One region of the Arthrobacter roseus genome, then DNA from elsewhere that is predicted to be linked to it. Evidence: predicted binding sites of a transcription regulator. Region 1 holds the regulator's gene; the other holds the start of a gene.
The links. The regulator HrcA, encoded in region 1, represses chaperone genes, less so after heat shock. The targets are predictions, from matches to a motif close to TTNGCACTCGNNNNNNNCGAGTGCNAA.
Positions count from the first base shown of each region.

Region 2: the regulator HrcA is predicted to act here: its motif matches at 1,786-1,812, upstream of groES (co-chaperone GroES).

Region 1 covers NZ_JAFBCU010000001.1:1,866,298-1,881,612, forward strand. Annotated here, with positions in the region: gene JOE65_RS09120 (PhoH family protein) at 1-825, opposite strand, end outside; gene JOE65_RS09125 (16S rRNA (uracil(1498)-N(3))-methyltransferase) at 992-1,750, opposite strand; gene dnaJ (molecular chaperone DnaJ) at 1,753-2,886, opposite strand; gene hrcA (heat-inducible transcriptional repressor HrcA) at 2,951-3,964, opposite strand; gene JOE65_RS09140 (DUF3097 family protein) at 4,092-4,934, shown strand; gene JOE65_RS09145 (magnetosome magnetite crystal formation protein family) at 5,027-5,452, shown strand; gene hemW (radical SAM family heme chaperone HemW) at 5,449-6,681, opposite strand; gene lepA (translation elongation factor 4) at 6,713-8,566, opposite strand; gene rpsT (30S ribosomal protein S20) at 8,884-9,144, shown strand; gene holA (DNA polymerase III subunit delta) at 9,196-10,209, opposite strand; gene JOE65_RS09170 (DNA internalization-related competence protein ComEC/Rec2) at 10,292-12,589, opposite strand; gene JOE65_RS09175 (helix-hairpin-helix domain-containing protein) at 12,809-13,549, opposite strand; gene JOE65_RS09180 (DegV family protein) at 13,619-14,602, opposite strand; gene leuS (leucine--tRNA ligase) at 14,612-15,315, opposite strand, start outside.
Region 2 covers NZ_JAFBCU010000001.1:2,569,146-2,572,180, forward strand. Annotated here, with positions in the region: gene groL (chaperonin GroEL) at 1-1,256, opposite strand, end outside; gene groES (co-chaperone GroES) at 1,350-1,673, opposite strand; gene JOE65_RS12370 (aconitate hydratase) at 1,906-3,035, shown strand, end outside.

The DNA of each region.
Region 1 (15,315 bases):
CGTCACGTCGCCCGTAATAACCATCTTGGAACCAAATCCCAAACGGGTCAGGAACATCTTCATTTGCTCCGGAGTAGTGTTCTGCGCCTCATCCAAAATGATGAAAGCGTCATTGAGTGTGCGCCCGCGCATATATGCGAGTGGAGCCACTTCTATGGTGCCGGCGGCCATCAACCGAGGAATGGTCTCCGGATCAATCATGTCGTGGAGTGCGTCATATAGCGGCCGCAAGTAGGGATCGATTTTGTCGCTCAGTGTCCCTGGAAGGAATCCCAATCGCTCTCCAGCTTCTACTGCAGGACGTGTCAATATGATCCGACTGACTTCCTTTTGCTGCAGTGCCTGTACAGCCTTGGCCATAGCTAGATACGTTTTGCCGGTACCCGCGGGACCGATCCCGAATACCACTGTGTTCTCATCAATCGACTCCACGTAGCGTTTCTGGTTGAGCGTTTTGGGTCGAATCGTTCGTCCGCGCGAGGAGAGGATGTTGACGGTCAGTACGTCTGAGGGACGTTCTGTTGTTTGGTCCTTGAGCATGCTGATCAGCTGAACCAGGACATGCTCGGTTACGCGAGTGTTGTTCGCTACGAGGTTGCGCATTTCAGCAACAAGCCGTGAGGTGCGCTTGACGCTTTCACCCTCCCCCGTGATGGAAAGCTCATTGCCTCGCACCGCGAGCTGGACGTCAGGGAACGCATCCTCGATGAACCGCAGGGCCTGGTCATTGGCACCAAGCGATTCAACCATTTGGTCCGTGGAATCGAACCGTATCGTTTCTGTCTTCTGTGCACCATTTCTGGTTTTTCCTGAAGAATCCGTCATAGCAGCGGCCTGATGGCCTTTCTTCGCCCCCTAAGGCTTCGTCGTCCTGTCGAACGGCCACCGCTGGTAGCCAGGGTCCCATTCTACGGGAAACGAGAAGACCGATGGCGGCGACAGTTCGCTAGCTCGGTCCGTTCTTGATCCAAGTGGACCTTCTGCAGGGAAATTAGTCCTCGTCCCAACGGCCTAGTCCTTGCATAACCAGGCTCAATGCGGCTGGTCCAGCGGTGGAGGACCGAAGCACATTCCGGCCGAGCCGAGCGGTCACCGCTCCTGCATTCTTGAACCGGTCAATCTCCTGTGGGGAGACACCGCCCTCTGGTCCTACCACGAGAGCGATCTGCGAACCCCTCGGCTTCCGGCTTTGGAGGACGTGGCTCAGGGAAGACTCGGCGGTCTCATGCAAGACGACGACAAGGTCAGTCTTCTGCATCCACACCGCGAGTCTCCCTGTATCCATGGGCGGGACGATCTCTGGAATCCGTGATCGGCGCGACTGCTTGGAAGCGGTTAGGACTACTGACTCCCATTTACGCACCCCCCTACTTGCCTTATCGGCTTTCCATCGCACAATTGAGCGATCCGCCTGCCACGGAATGACAGCATCTACGCCAAGTTCGGTGGCAGCCGCAATGGCCATCTCGTCCCGATCACCCTTCGCAAGTGCTTGTACGAGGGTCACTGATGGTTCCGGCACCGTCTCATAATCGAGTGAAAGTACCCGCAGCATTATGGCTTCAGAGGCGATCTCCGTGACTATGCAGCTGGCCCGGTGTCCCTGACCGTCGACGACGTCAATGGCTTCCTCGATGTCGATCCGTTTGACAACGGCGTGCCGTGCTTCAGCCCCGGTGAGCCGAAGCACGCCTCCTGGTAACGCGTCGGCGACCTCAAGAGGGTTACCGAAGAAACACTGATTGCTCATGGTTACCGGTTGCCAAGCCGTTCGCGTAATCGTGAAAAGACGCTGCTGCCGGTCGCTGCGAGTTTGCCTTCGGCGAACTGTTCTCCGCGGAGGGAGGCAAGCTGCCTGAGAAGTTCCTCTTGCTCGGAGTCGAGCTTCGAAGGCGTCTCGACGTTAATATGGATTCGAAGATCGCCGCGGCCGTAGCCACGAAGATGCGTCACACCAAGTCCGCGCAGGGTGATGATCTCTCCTGACTGTGTCCCGGCCTTGATGTCGAGCTCGCGGTCGCCGTCAAAAGTTACCAGCTGAAGCGAAGTTCCCAGCGCTGCCGCTGTCATGGGCACCGACATCGTCACGTGGAGATCGTCGCCTTCTCGGATGAAATTGGCGTCTTGGGCAACACGAATGTCCACGTAGAGGTCGCCCTGAGGACCGCCGCCTGGGCCAACTTCGCCTTGACCACCAAGTTGGATACGTGTCCCTGTAGCAACACCTGCCGGCACTTTGATGGTCAACGAACGACGGCTGCGTACGCGCCCCTCTCCTGCACATTGGTGACAGGGATCGGGGATCACTGTTCCCAACCCCTGACAGCTGCCGCAGGGTGCCGTGGTCATGACCTGACCGAGGATGGAACGCACCGCCCGCTGAATCTGTCCGCTACCGTGGCAGATGTCACAGGTCTTTGGACTCGAGCCGGGCTGGCTGCAGCTGCCGTCGCAATCTGGACATACGACAGCAGTTTCCACATCGAAGGTTTTGTTGGCGCCGAACACAGCGTCTTTGAGATCGATCTGCACACTGATCAGAGCGTCCTGACCGCGCCGGGTCCTGGACGGCGGCGCACCGGCGCCAGGGCCGCCTCCACCGAAGAAGGTTTCGAATATGTCCTGGAAAGCAAATCCTGAGCCGGAATGTCCGCCACCGAACCCACTGTCGGTTCCGTTCTCGTTGCCTGTTGTGTCGTATACGCGCCGTTTTTGGGGATCTGCAAGCACCTCGTATGCCCGTGTGACCAGCTTAAACTGCTCCGAGGCGTCCGGCCCGGAATTGACATCGGGGTGAAGCTTGCGTGCCAGTTTCCGGTATGCCTTCTTGATTTCCTCGCCAGTTGCGTCGCGGCCTAGCCCGAGGACTTCGTAGTGGTTGCTCACGTACATTTCACTTCCTGTAGTTCGTGCCCCGGAGGGGACTTCTCTGACCCAGAGGCCCCGGAGATCACTCCCCGAGAATTCTCGACAAATATCGGGCAACTGCGCGAACCGCTGCCATGGTTGTGGGATAGTCCATGCTCATTGGGCCCAGTATCCCGATCCTGGCGGAGTAGTCCGGTCCGTAACCCGTAGCGATCACGGATGCCTCGGACAGCCCGCCATGGGGATTTTCTCGGCCTATACGCACCGACATGCCACGTTTATCCTGTTCCATTTCAGTTAACAAGCGAAGCATGACCACCTGTTCCTCGAGTGCTTCAAGGACGGGTCCGATGGTCAGTGGAAAATCTATGGTGGAGCGTGCAAGATTCGCTGTGCCGGCCAAAATGATTTTGTCCTCCCTGTCGATGCGGGCCAGGGAGCTCAGCGCCTGCCCGAGCGTCTCTGCGGTCACATTCGAATCAGGAGGAGTTCGGCGAAGTATGTTTGACAACCGAGTTTCGACGGCGGCCATCGGCTGGCCGGCCAGCTCCGTGAGAAAACGCTGTCTATGATCGAGCAGCACTTCTTCGGAGATCCGGGTGTCGAGCGAAATTATTTTCTGCTGAACGGTCCCGGTGTTGGCTATCAGGACAATGAGTACCTGGGTGGGTGCAAGAAGCACGAACTCGATATGTCGGACCGCTGTTCTGCTCAGGTGCGGGTACTGGACCACTGCTACTTGATTGGTGAGCTGAGCCAGCAGCCGAACCGTACGGTCCATGACGTCGTCGAGATCGTCAGGACCCTCAAGCAGTGCCTGGATGGCACGTCTTTCCGGGCCGGACAACGGCTTTACCTCGGCTATCCGATCAACGAACCGTCGGTAGCCTTTGTCTGTGGGAATTCGACCGGCACTCGTATGAGGGGCAGCAATGAGCCCCTCCTCTTCCAGTATCGACATGTCATTTCGAATAGTTGCGGAAGAAACGCCCAGATGGTGCCTATCCACCAGTGCCTTGGACCCGACTGGCTCGCGGGAGTAAACATAGTCTTCAACGATGGCGCTCAGTACCTCCATCCGGCGTGGTTCACTCACCGAAGTCACCTCCTGCGCTCTCCCGTGGTCGGATCATGGTCCAGGGATCGAAGTTAGCACTCGACACACCCAAGTGCTAAGTCTAATACCTCTACCCGGTCTGGCAGGACTTGCTAGCATCGTGGTCATGACCACATACGGATGGGGACCGCAGGACCTGACCGAACCGAGCCGCAAGGAACTGATGGAAGTTGAGGCCTCTGCGGGCGTGGTCCTGGAGGACAACCAGACGGGATGGGTCGGTGCCGTCGTCCGAGTAGAGAAGTCGGGTGGCCTCCATGTGATGTCCCTGGAGGATCGCAACGGCAAAACACGGAGCTTCCGTTTGGGCTATGGGTTCCTACTCGATGGCGAGCCCGTAAAAGTTGTTTCGCCACAACCCCGTACTGCCGAAGCCACAGTGCATCGGACGGCATCGGGATCGCTGAAAGTAGCAGCAGCACGAGCTCGAACTGCCCGTGCCAGCAGGATCTGGGTTGAGGGTAAACATGACGCAGAACTTGTGGAAAAGGTCTGGGGCGAAGACCTCCGACATGAGGGGATCGTTGTCGAACCGCTGCACGGCATCGATGATCTACGTGGTGCGATTCGAGATTTCGACCCGGGACCGCAACGTCGTCTAGGTGTTCTCGTTGACCACCTTGTCTCCGGGTCGAAGGAGTCGCGCATAGCGCAAGACGCAATGTCTTTACCCGGCGCGCGATCGAATGTCCTCATTGTCGGGCATCCCTACGTTGACGTGTGGCAAGCAATTCGGCCACGTGTTCTTGGATTATCGCAGTGGCCGGAAGTTCCACGGGGCGAGGACTTCAAAACGGGAATTCTTACTCGCATCGGCTGGCCTTACGCGGACAAGGCCGACGTCGGGCTGGGGTGGCATCGAATGCTCAGTGCCGTCTCCAGCTACGCTGATCTGGAGCCATCCCTGTTGGGCCGAGTGGAAGAAGTCATCGATTTCCTGACTGCATAAGTAAGATAGGTAGAGCAGCGTCCGTAGCAGGCGAAACAACGTTCGGCCTCCGAACGGGACCGTCCACGGAGATAGAGGAAAAGGAAGTATCAGTGTCCAACCCCGCCAGTCAGGACCGGCCCGGCGAAGACGGCAAAGCCCGGTCGAAGCCCCAATATCAGGGCTCACCCGCGACTGCCTTGCCCCTCACTGCGTCCGAGGACCGCCAATGGGCTACGTTGGCCCATTTCGGTGGCATCCTATTTTTTATACCGTCACTAATTATTTACTTGGTATTCCGCGAGCGTGGGCCATTCACCGCCCAAGAGTCTAAAGAGGCCTTAAACTTCACGCTGCCACCTTCGGCGATAGCCCTCGTCGCGTTCCTGCTATCTCTGCTGCCAGGTATTGGGGGTGTATTCGCGGTTATCAATGCATTGGTCTGGGTGGGCGTTACCGTCTACTCGGTCAAAGCGGGAATCCAGGTAAACCGAGGACGTCCCTACCGCTATGACTACAATCTGCGCCTCTTACACTAATCGTCGGGCAACAGTCTGCGGACCACCGCATCGGCTAGGAGCCGACCACGCAATGTGAGGATAAGGGTGCCACGAATGGCGGACTTTCCGTCGACAAGTTCCTCAGCAATCAGATCTGGGACCTGCCTACGGGCAGCTGCGTCCAACCCATCGATGTTCAACCCCTCGGACAGCCTGGTACGCAGCATGACGTCTTCGACCCTACGGGTCGGCTCATCAAGTGTTTCACGACCGGCGGCCGGGGATTCTCCAGCCACCAGACGCGCGGCATAAGCGCGTGGATGCTTAACATTCCACCAACGAACGCCACCGACATGAGAGTGGGCACCCGGACCGATCCCCCACCAGTCCTCACCCCGCCAGTAAGCGAGATTGTGTCGGCATTGTTCCGACTCCGATCTCGCCCAGTTACTGACTTCGTACCATCGCATGCCGGCAGCCTGCAGCTTCTGCTCCGCTAAGAGGTACTTATCCGCATGGTCGTCATCGTCCACGCCGGGAACCTCTCCCCTGCGAATCTGCGCAGCGAGCTTTGTCCCCTCCTCGATGATCAGGGCGTAGGCCGAAATATGATCTGGTGCGTAACTCAGCGCGGCGTTCAGGCTTGTCTCCCAGTCCAACAAAGACTCGCCCGGAGTACCGTAAATTAAGTCGAGGCTGACAGACAGGCCGGCATTACGCGCCCACTTGACCGCCTGCGGGACGCGCTCGGGTGAATGCGTGCGGTCCAGTACCTTGAGTACGTGCGGCTGCACCGATTGCATGCCGAAGGACACGCGGGTAAACCCCGCTGCTGCCAACGCTGTCAGGGCTTCTGGAGTCACCGAATCGGGGTTGGCTTCAGTTGTTACTTCCGCCCCTGGAGCAAGCCCCCAGGTATCAATGGCAGCAGCAAGTACCGACGTTAGATCCTCGGTATCCAGCAGTGTTGGAGTCCCCCCGCCGAAAAAGACAGTGCTTAGCGGTCGCCCTTGAACACCAGAGCTGACAAGGACATTCTGAGCCAGCGCAATTTCTCTGCAAGCGGTCGAAGCGTACTGATCCTGCGACGCACCCCCTCCGAGCTCAGTGGCCGTGTAAGTGTTGAAATCGCAGTATCCGCAACGGACTGCGCAGAATGGAATGTGCACATAGAGTCCAAAACTGCGTCCATCGCTGCCTACCGCAGCTTGCGCCGGGAGTAAACCATTAGCCGGTGCTGGCTCTCCAAGCGGCAACGCACCGGGCATCAGGGTTGTCCGTACCTGTTGGGGAACGGCATTACTTCTTCGCTTTGGCCTTCGAATCGTCGGAGGACAATGCCGCCACGAAAGCCTCCTGAGGAACCTCGACGCGGCCAACCATCTTCATCCGCTTCTTGCCTTCTTTCTGCTTCTCCAGCAACTTCCGCTTGCGCGAAATGTCGCCACCGTAGCATTTGGCCAAAACGTCCTTGCGGATGGCCCGAATATTCTCTCGGGCGATTATCCGCGAACCGATGGCGGCCTGAATGGGCACCTCGAACTGCTGGCGTGGTATCAACTCGCGAAGCTTGCCCGTCATGAGAACGCCATAGTTGTACGCCTTGTCCCGGTGTGTGATGGCACTGAAAGCATCTACCTGTTCACCCTGAAGAAGTATGTCCACCTTGACGAGATCAGCTGCTTGCTCACCGTCTGCCTTCCAATCAAGGGACGCATAACCACGAGTCTTCGATTTCAATAGGTCGAAAAAATCGAAGACGATCTCAGCCAGTGGCAGCCGATAAAGCAATTCCACGCGCTCTTCGGACAGATAGTCCATTCCACCAAGCTGGCCGCGGCGCGTCTGGCAAAGTTCCATAATCGCTCCGACGAACTCACTGGGCGCCAATATCGTGGCGGACACCATGGGTTCGCGCACTTCAGTCACCTTCCCATTGGGGTACTCGCTGGGGTTGGTGACCGTGATGATCGCGCCATCTTCGAGCGTCACGTCGTAGACGACGTTCGGTGCTGTTGAAATAAGGTCCAGATTGAACTCCCGCTCGAGCCGTTCCCTGATGATTTCCAGGTGCAGAAGACCCAGGAAACCTACGCGGAATCCGAAGCCAAGTGCAGCCGAAGTTTCAGGCTCATACGTGAGCGCTGCATCATTGAGTTTGAGCTTGTCCAGGGCATCTCGTAGGACAGGGTAGTCAGTACCGTCAATCGGGTAGAGCCCGGAGAAAACCATGGGCTTCGGATCGGCGTACCCTCCGAGCGATGTTGCTGCGGGTTTGGCGAGATTGGTCACCGTGTCGCCGACTTTTGATAGCCGAACATCCTTGACACCGGTAATAAGGTAACCGACTTCTCCGACGCCAAGGCCTTTGGTGATTGTGGGCTCTGGAGAGCTGACACCAATTTCCAGCAGCTCGTGGCTTGCCTTCGTTGACATCATCTGAATCCGTTCCCGCGGACTCAATGTTCCATCCACCACGCGGACATAGGTGACAACGCCACGATAGGTGTCATAGACGGAATCGAAAATCATTGCGCGGGCTGGCGCGTTGGCGTCGCCCACGGGAGGGGGCAGATCAGCAACGATTTTGTCGAGTAGAGCTTCGACCCCTGCACCCGTCTTGCCGGAGACAAGCAAGACGTCTTCAGGGTTACCACCGATGAGATTGGCGAGCTCTTCAGCGTATTTTTCGGGCTGTGCACCGGGTAGATCGATTTTGTTCAGTACAGGAATGATTGCGAGGTCGTTCTCCATGGCCAGGTAAAGATTGGCCAGAGTCTGTGCCTCAATTCCCTGTGCTGCATCTACTAGAAGCACAGCGCCCTCGCAGGCGGCCAGTGAACGGGATACCTCGTACGTGAAGTCAACGTGGCCCGGTGTGTCGATCATGTTCAAGGCATAGGCTGTGCCGTTTAGTTCCCATGGCATGCGCACAGCTTGGGATTTAATGGTGATTCCGCGCTCACGCTCGATGTCCATACGGTCGAGATACTGCGCTTTCATATCCCTGCTGTCCACCACGCCGGTAAATTGCAACATCCGGTCCGCCAGGGTGGATTTCCCATGGTCGATATGGGCGATGATACAGAAGTTTCTGATGATCGCCGGATCCGTTGCGGCGGGCACCGGTGCGGTGCGGGCCATGGGAGACACTGGCAGTTCCTCACTTTTTGCGGGCAGGGGCTTCAGGGTACCGTTTGGACGGCGACCGTCGAACCTACATCCTCCCATGCTAGCGCGACAACTCCGGACAACCCCTGCCCGCTTACCGTCTGGTGCACTGCGCACCCAGATGGTTTGTTCATCTGCGTAGGTAGGTAGTTTTCTGCTAGTGTTGACTGCTGTGTGTCCGAGCAGGTCGACGGGCACTTCAGTCCAGTCGCCATTACGGTATCCCCACGCCGCTCAGTCAATGGCTGGAAAGAATTACCCTCACCGACCAGTCCGCAATACAAAGAGAGTCTCCATACGTGGCAAATATCAAGTCCCAGAAGAAGCGCAATCTGACCAACGAAAAGGCTCGTCAGCGTAACAACGCTTTCAAGTCTGAGTTGAAATCAGTCATCCGCACCGTCAACACGGCCGTTGCCTCCTCAGATAAGGAAGCAGCTGTTACTGCGCTGGCTACGGCCAGCCGCAAGTTGGACAAGGCAGTGTCCAAGGGAGTGATCCACCAGAACAACGCGGCAAACCGCAAGTCGGCGATCTCCAAAAAGGTCAACGCCTTGTAAACAGGTCTTGAATGTGGCCGGTTCCTCACGAGGAACCGGCCATTTCTATGTTCAGCTTCGGTTCGCGAGGGAAATAACGGTTATGGCCCGTTCCACGGCATATACGGGGTCCCTGCCGGCGCCTTTAACCTGAGCATCCGCTTCGGCGAGAACTTTTATTGATCGGATGACGGCCTCCGGAGTCCATGAGCGACCATCACGGCGGGCTTGCTCAACCTGCCACGGCGCCATGCCAAGATCTTTGGCCAACTGTGCACTGCTTCCACTGGCTTGGATAACCTTGCCGACTGTCCTGACTTTCATAGCCAGTGCGGCGACGAGTGGTACGGGATCGACTCCGGTGGCCAGCGCGTGCCTCGCCATGGACAGTGCCTGCCCGCCCCTGCCGGCCAAGGCTGCGTCCGCCACCTTGAAAGCTGTGGCTTCCACCCGTCCACCGTAGTACTTCTCCACAGACTCAGCTGTTATGGACCCTTCAATGTCCAAAGAAAGCTGCTGACAGGCTGCCGCGAGATCCGAAAGCTGAGATCCGACTGCGGAAACCAATGCTCTGACCGCGTCAGGATCGATTCTGCGTCGGGAGGCACGAAATTCTGACGCCACGAAGGCAGCTTTGTCGCTGTCCTTCTTCAGTGGCTGGCAGTCGATGACGGGAGCACCCGATTGCTGGACGGCGTCCAGCAGCTTTTTGCCTCTGTTGCCTCCTCCGTGGCGCAGTACGAGCACGACATCAGGTGCCGGCTCACTGGCGTATTGGAGTGCATCGGTGAGGAAATCATCATTCATCTGCTCCAGCTGCACGACTTCTATCAGCTTGGCATCACCGAACAGGGACGGCGACGCATGCATTTCTAGCTGACCCGCAGCGTAGTTCGACGCGTTGAGGTGAATAGTCTCCGTCTCGGGCCGCTGTTCGCGGACTTTGCGGCGGATCAAATCGAAGGCACGCGTACCCAGATAGTTCTCCGGGCCGACTACGAGCACCACACGAGCAGGATGGGCTTCGGTCCAAGAAACGGAGTTCTGGGAATGACCCGTTTTATGCTTGCCTGGGGCAGGACTCATGAGCCACCTATCGGGACGGATGAATTGATGAACCCCTCTAGATTGCCACGCAGGCTGCGTTCGGCCAACTGAGAGCGCAAGATCAAAAAGATCTGGCGATCAACTTATCCTCGACCATGTCCAGGGTGAATGATCCCGCAACGTCAGTCCTCAGAACGGTAGTGCCCCCTGATTCCAATGCGTTCACGATGGTCGGTCCAGGGTGACCATAGGTGTTCTTGGCACCAACAGAGATCATCGCCAGACGGGGCCGGACCTGTTCTACAATGCGCGAACCACCATTACGTGCGCCGTGGTGGGCGACCTTCAACACGTCTATGGTCCCGGACGCGATGTTGGGCTCGGCCGCGAGAAGCCTGGCGGCTGCATCCTCCTCGAGGTCGCCGGTGAAGAGGATGGTGGTCTCGTGGCCAGCTTCGCGAGCACTGACCAAAAGCACACAACTCATGTTGTTCTCATTGGTCGATGTGAAGGACTCAGCGGGCCACAGAACGCGCCAACTCACATTGTTCTGCTGTCCGGCATCCCCTGCTGTCACCGGTACTTGCGGAACATCTGCGATGGCGGCCCGTATGTTCTTCGGCAGTGGTTCACTCGTGGATGAATAGGCGATCTTCTTGACAATTCGGCCCTTCATCACGCCTTGAATGCCGCCGTAGTGATCGGCGTGGGAATGTGTCAACACCAGCAGATCTATGACCTCGACTCCGAGATTCCGCAAGCAACGATCCATTGGCTCAGGCTCCGGACCGGTATCAATGACGATCGCCGACTTCGGGCCGGTGCGGACAGCGAATCCGTCACCCTGCCCGACGTCGCAGGCGGCGATGTTCCACTGCGGCGCCCGTTGCCATGGCATGGGGAGGACGTCCACGGCGAGAATGACGAGCACGGCGGTAAGCGCGGTGCTGATGACAAGCACTCTTCGCTTTCGGCTGGGTCCGACAATGCGCAGCTCATCGGGTGGACGCTTCAACCGGTGATTGAGGACCGCAACGCAGCCGATGAATAGCAATGTGACGAGCGTTGCCAGCACGATTCCTGCTGGACCATCTAGCCACGGGGTGGAAGCCGCGGGCAGGTCAGAGAAGAAGCGTGCGGTAAGGGCAACCCATTGTGTGCCCACGGCCGCCAGCAGATTCGGTGCAAGAGCCAGGGCCGGGTGAATTGATCCAGCCAACACACCAATCATCCCCAAGATCGTTATGAACGGGACAACCGGGGAGGCCAGAATATTCGCGGGTACCGAATACGTTGGCAGTGTTGGATCCAAGGTAAGAATGACCGGGGTGCAGAGCATCTGTGCTGCCATCGGAATGCTGAGAATGACCGCTACAGCCCGGGGCATGATCGAGGACAATACCGTCACCAACGGCGGACCAATCAGAATGAGTCCGGTGGTTGCCAGAACCGACAGAATGAACCCGTACTCAGCATGAATCCAAGGATCAGCGACGATCAGGAAGATGACCGCCACTTGCAACAGACCAAAAGAGAGCTTGCCTCTGCCTGACAAGACGGCGAGGACTCCGAGGGACCCCATCACCGCTGCGCGCAGTACGGACGGGTCCGGGCGGACAAGCAACACGAACCCCGACAGTGCCGCCATCGCGAGCAGGACGGCGAGTCCTCTTGGCAGTCTGCATAGCCGAGCACACAGGAAAGCGAAGGCCAGCACGAAGGCGCAGTTTGAACCGCTGACCGCGGTCAGATGGGTAAGGCCGGTGCTCTTCATAGCTGTTTCGAGCTCATCGGTGAGCATGCTTCTGTCGCCAAGGACCATCCCTGGAAGCAATCCCCGAACATCGGGCCCGAAATTGGAAGCCGCATCACGAAATGTAGCTCTCATCTGCGAGGTCGCCGATGCCCAGCCCGACACCTGTGCCTGCACCTGTGGCACAGCAGACGAATAGAGTGTTGCGGTGAACCCCGAGCCCGGCGGTGGCGCCGCGAGTTTTCCTGTGGCCCGGATCCTGTCTCCCATGCCTACGTCAGCCCACGGCTCTCCACCGATAAGGAGCATCCGCGCATTGGATCCGTACTGTCGACCATTCGCGACGACGCCATCAACAGCAGCCTCGATCTTGTATCGTCGCGCTCCCCATTGACTCGACATTCCGTCGGCGTCGGACGTTGCCCGCAGCTGCATGACGACTTCGGAACCTGCCGCTGCATCCGCGGCCAGATCACCGGCCTGTCTTGTGTCCAGGTGAACGGCGGCGGAGAACACGACGGCTGCTGCGACGGCCAGAGGCACGACGAACAGTAGCACGAGTGAGATCCGGCGGAACATGACACACAGGATGAGCAAGACCACCGCTCCGGTTGCGACAAGTGCTGCGATGAAGAACCCGGCATTGGAGTCCGTGTGCGTTGCCAAGACCGCGGCGCCCCCGGAGGCTACGGCAGCGGGTAGCAGTCTCAGATCTTTGTATGGACGGGCCGAATTCTCTGCTGGTTCAGCAGGCGGTCGGTGAGCAGCAAGGATTGGGTGAAGGCGCGCCCAGAGTCCTATTCCTTGTGTATTGGCGGCTTTGTTGTCCTGTTCAGTGGTAGATGCCGAGTCAATAAACTTTCGCCAAGGGCTTTGCTGTCCCATCTAAACCGTGACCAGGTCTGCAAGAGAAGCCATCATAGCTTCGCCTACTCCTGATACGGCGTCCAGATCGGCGATGCTGGAATATCCGCCGTGTTCTTCACGCCACTTGACAATTCTCCCCGCAAGGACGGGCCCGACACCAGGTAAAGCTTGAAGCTCATCTGAGGAAGCGCTGTTCAGGTTCACAAGGCCGCCACTCTCCTCAGTGGCTCCTGCTCCGGCTCCAGCAGGTACTTGTTCGCCCACCCTGGGAACGTACAATTGCACACCATCGGTCAGCGGTGCTGCTAAATTTACTGCGTCCAGTGCAGCCTCGGGCAGGGCTCCACCTGCCGCCTCGATGGCTTCGAAAATCCGGCTTCCATCCAAGAGCGAGACAACACCGGGCTTATTGACGGCGCCTGCAACGTGCACAATGATGTCACCCCCTTTTGTCACCCCCTTCTGCGTGCTTTCGGACTTTTGGGCGTCGTCATCGCCTTCCGGTTCCGTAGACGGAAAAACGCCGGGAGGCACCGGCGAGGAATCAGCAGCGCCGACTTCATCAATGCTGACGGCCGCGAGGGGTTCGTTGGGCTGCTGAAGGAAGATGATGAGGCAAGCCGCAGCGATGAGCACAAGGCACATTCCGGTCACACCGACCGCGATTCGGAATCGCGGAGTACCGCTCACCGGCTCGGGCGCCATATCGTCTGAGGACGATCGACTTCCGGCTTGTGTTGCCCACCTGTGACGGCCCATAAAATGAGCCTAGGATCCGTAGAGCCTGTGAACAGTGGCTGTCCCAAGAGATGTGGATGGTTTGGGAGGCTAGCCAACCTGGGGAGGGGAAGTTGAACTATCTGCGGGTGCAGCCACTACCGAGGACGCCACAGCGATGGCCACGGCGCCCAATCCTCCGTGGGCGGCCAGTACGGCGGGGAGCCGAGACTGGACAATATCGACTTCCGGCAGGTGGGCCAGCAACTCATCCACAACGGCGCTTGCCTGTTCCTCATTGCCAAAGTGATGAACAGCTATCAAGGGCGTTCCGCTTCTGGCCAAAGCGTCCATCACAACGATCTCGACAAGGCGCCCCACGGCGCGCGGAGCGGTACGCGCCTTCTCCAGCAGAACAATACCGCCGTCGACAACCTGCAGAATTGGCTTGACGGCCAATAGCATTCCGATCCACCCCGCTGCTGGCCCGATACGTCCGCCTCGCCTCAGCTGATCCAAAGACGGTACATAGAAGTACAGGTTCGTTTCAGCTGTCATCTTTCGCGCCCGGTCTGCCACGACCGCCAGAGACGACCCTTTTGCGGCTTCTTCAGCGGCGGCGATCACTCCATAGCCCATCGCCATGGCAACTGTTCGGCTATCGAGGACTTCCACCGGAAAGTCCACGCGGCGTGAGGCCAACCGGGCTGCATCCACCGTTCCCGAGAGAGCCCCGGATAGGTGAATCGAGACTGCACCGGTGAACCCTGCCAGTTTCAGCTCTCTGTACTTGGCTTCAAATTGGCCCGGCGACGGCCTCGAAGTGACGACGCGCTTTCCTTCCGCAAGGGCGATCGCCAACGTTGACGTCAGATCGACTTCGTCCTCGCTGAATATCCGATCGTTGATCATGACCGGCATCTGGACTGTGCTCACCGTGCCGGGTAGAACCGCGGTTGCGCCATGCGTTCCGCCCGCCGTGTCAGGTAAAGCCGCTGCAGAGTCGGTTACAACGGCGATGCGTGTCCCGCTTCCAGGCATGCTGGAGGCTGGCGCTTTCCTGATGCGCTTCGAAGCACGGTCCAGCCAGCTCATGACCAGAACCTACACGGGAACGATGTTGACCAGCTTGGGCGCTCGGACTATCACCGTGCGGATCTCCTGCCCATCAAGCGCTCGCAGAGCTGCTTCTGATCGCAGAGCCAGATCCCGGAGTTCGTCCTCGCTGATATCCGGTGACACCTCGAGGCGGTCACGGACCTTGCCCTTGACTTGGACCACGGCTGTAATACTGTCCACCGTCAACAAGGATTCGTCAACGGTCGGCCAACCTGCAGCGGCCACCGAGGGCTCATGCCCGAGGATCGACCACATATCCTCCGCAGTATAAGGGGCAAAGAGACTGAGCACGACGGCGACCGCCTCCGTTGCCTCCCGCACTGCTGGATCGGCTGCACCAGCCCCCGAATCGATTTCCTTGCGAGTGGCGTTCACCAGTTCCATGATTTTGGCAATGACAACATTGAACTTGTGCTGGTCCAGCAGCACGGAAGCGTCCGCGACTGTCCTGTGCGTTGCTGAGCGAAGGCCCCTGTTTCCCATTGATGGATCGGTTCCGGGCGTGGTGGCAACATCGCGGGCGAGCCGCCATGCGCGGGCCAGGAACTTCGCGGACCCGGATGGCGAAACGTCTGCCCAGTCCACGTCGTCTTCCGGTGGTGAAGCGAAAATCATGGTCAGACGGACCGCATCAACACCGAAAGTGTCCAGCTGCTCCCCCAGATCAACGCCATTACCCAGAGACTTAC
Region 2 (3,035 bases), 700 kb from region 1:
GCGTGAATGAGTGCTGAACCGCCGCCAGCGACGATGCCCTCTTCTAGCGCTGCGCGCGTGGAGGAGACAGCGTCTTCGATGCGGTGCTTCTTCTCCTTGAGCTCCACCTCGGTGGCTGCGCCAACCTTGATGACACCAACTCCGCCAGCCAGCTTGGCCAGGCGTTCCTGCAGTTTCTCACGGTCCCAGTCTGAGTCCGTGCGCTCAACCTCGGAACGCAACTGAGACACGCGGTCCGCGACGTCCTGTTCGGAGCCTGCACCGTCGACAATGGTGGTGCTGTCCTTGGTGATGGTGATCCGGCGGGCTGAGCCCAGGACCTCCATGCCCACCTGGTCCAGCTTGAGGCCAAGGTCCGGGGAAACAACCTGCGCGCCGGTCAGCACTGCGATGTCCTGCAGCATGGCCTTGCGCCGATCACCGAAGCCTGGCGCCTTCACGGCGACCGCGTTCAGCGTTCCACGAATCTTGTTTACGACGAGCGTGGATAGAGCTTCACCCTCGACGTCCTCAGAAATGATGAACAGGGGTTTGCCGGCCTGCAACACCTTCTCCAGCAGCGGCAGGAATTCCTGAACTGTGGAGATTTTGCCTGAGTTGACCAGGATCATCGCGTCTTCGAGGACGGCTTCCTGGCGCTCTGCGTCCGTGACGAAGTACGGCGAAAGGTAGCCCTTGTCGAACTGCATGCCCTCGGTGAGAACCAGTTCGGTCTGCGTCGTCGAGGACTCCTCGATGGTGATGACACCATCCTTGCCGACCTTTTCGAAAGCCTCGGCCAACAGCTCGCCGACCTCTGTGCTCTGAGCGGAGATCGCCGCAACGCTGGCGGTCTGTTCGCCCTGCACCTCGCGGGCATTTTCCAATAGACGTTGTGCTACGGCCTCGACCGATACTTCGATGCCACGCTTCAACGCGCTGGGCGCCGCGCCTGCGGCAACGTTGCGCAGGCCTTCCTTGACCAGAGCCTGTGCGAGCACGGTGGCGGTGGTGGTTCCGTCGCCAGCGACGTCGTTGGTCTTGGTAGCGACTTCCTTGGCCAGCTGCGCGCCGAGGTTTTCGTACGGGTCATCGAGCTCGATCTCACGGGCGATGGTGACGCCGTCGTTCGTGATGGTGGGTGCGCCCCACTTCTTGTCCAGTACAACGTTTCGTCCGCGCGGGCCGAGGGTCACCTTAACGGTGTCCGCCAGCTTGTCCACACCGGCTTCTAGAGCCTTGCGGGCGGCGTCGTTGAACTCCAATTGCTTTGCCATGATGAAAGTCCTTTCAGCGAAAGATGCCCTGCACCGCTACATTGCCGGCAGTATTGCCGGATGTGCTTGCGGTACAGGGCACCTGAAGAAGTTCTACTTTTCGACGATCGCCAGGACGTCGCGGGCGGACAATACGAGGAATTCCTCGCCGCCGGACTTGATCTCGGTTCCGCCGTACTTCGAGTAGATAACGACGTCGCCGACGGCAACATCGATGGGAACACGGTTGCCGTTGTCATCAACGCGGCCTGGGCCTACTGCAACAACTTCGCCCTCCTGGGGCTTTTCCTTGGCAGTGTCCGGAATGACGAGACCAGACGCTGTGGTCTGCTCGGCTTCGAGCGGACGGACAACAACGCGATCCTCAAGAGGCTTAATAGAGACCGACACTCGGCTCTCCTTTGCATGAGTTACCAATGGTTTCAGGGTCTGGGATGGAGCGCGCAAACCGTCGTCGCGGTGCCGGATCACGCTACCCAGACAATTAGCACCTCAGGTCGAGAGTGCTAATACAGACTTTATGCCCCGGTTAGCACTCGGTCAAGACGAGTGCCAAAAGCGTGGCTGTCTTTGCACCGACCTCTGGCCACCAGCGGCAGTAACGACCTAGCATGGGGGCATAGCGATAGCCCTCAACCGGAAGGTAGCCATGGGACCGTCAACGCCGCAGAATGTGACCCAGAAGATCATCAGCGAGCATCTGGTGGACGGGGAGATGACGCCCGGCACTGAGATCGGGCTGAGAATCGATCAAACATTGACGCAGGACGCCACGGGCACCATGGTCATGCTCGAACTCGAAGCCATGGGAATCGAGCGCGTCCAGACCGAACTCTCTGCCCAATATGTTGACCATAACCTGCTCCAGACGGATGAGAAAAACCCGGAAGACCACCTGTTTCTGCAGTCTGCAGCGCAACGGTACGGCCTGTGGTTCTCGAAGCCGGGTAATGGTGTCTCGCACCCTGTCCACCAAGCACGCTTCGGGCGCCCGGGCGCCATCATGGTGGGCTCTGACTCGCACACCTGCGCTGCGGGCGCCATCGGCATGCTCGCCATCGGCGTCGGAGGTCTGGAAGTTGCCATGGCCATGGCCGGTGAACCGCTGTACGTAGCCATGCCCGAGATCTGGGGTGTGGAACTGACCGGCGAATTACCAGATTGGGTCTCCGCCAAGGACATCATCCTGGAAATGCTACGGCGTCACAACGTCAAGGGCGGCGTGGGACGGATCATCGAGTATCACGGTCCCGGGCTGGCTGGACTTACCGCTATGGACCGGCACGTCATCGCGAACATGGGCGCCGAGCTGGGCGCAACCACCAGCGTGTTCCCCAGCGATGAGGAAGTGCTCAGATTCCTCACAGGGGCCGGACGCGCAGAAGATTTCGCAGAAATTCTGGCCGACGACGGCGCCACCTACGACGTCGAAGAGACGATTGACCTCTCCACTTTGGAGCCGCTCATTGCCAAACCGTCCTCTCCCGGCAACGTAGTTCCCGTCCGGGAAGTCGCCGGCGCAGAGGTCTATCAGGTCGTCGTCGGGTCCTCTGCCAATCCGGGTCTGCGGGACTTCGCCGTCGTCGCCGAAATCCTCAAGGGCAGGCAGGGACACCAAGCGGTGTCAGTGGACATCAACCCGACGTCGCGCGAAATCCTTGAGGACCTCTCGAAGGGCGGATGGCTGTTCGATCTCATCTCCGCAGGTGCCAGAATTCATCAGTCCGGCTGCATGGGGTGTATCGGGATGGGTCAGGCACCAGCCACCGGGCGCAACAG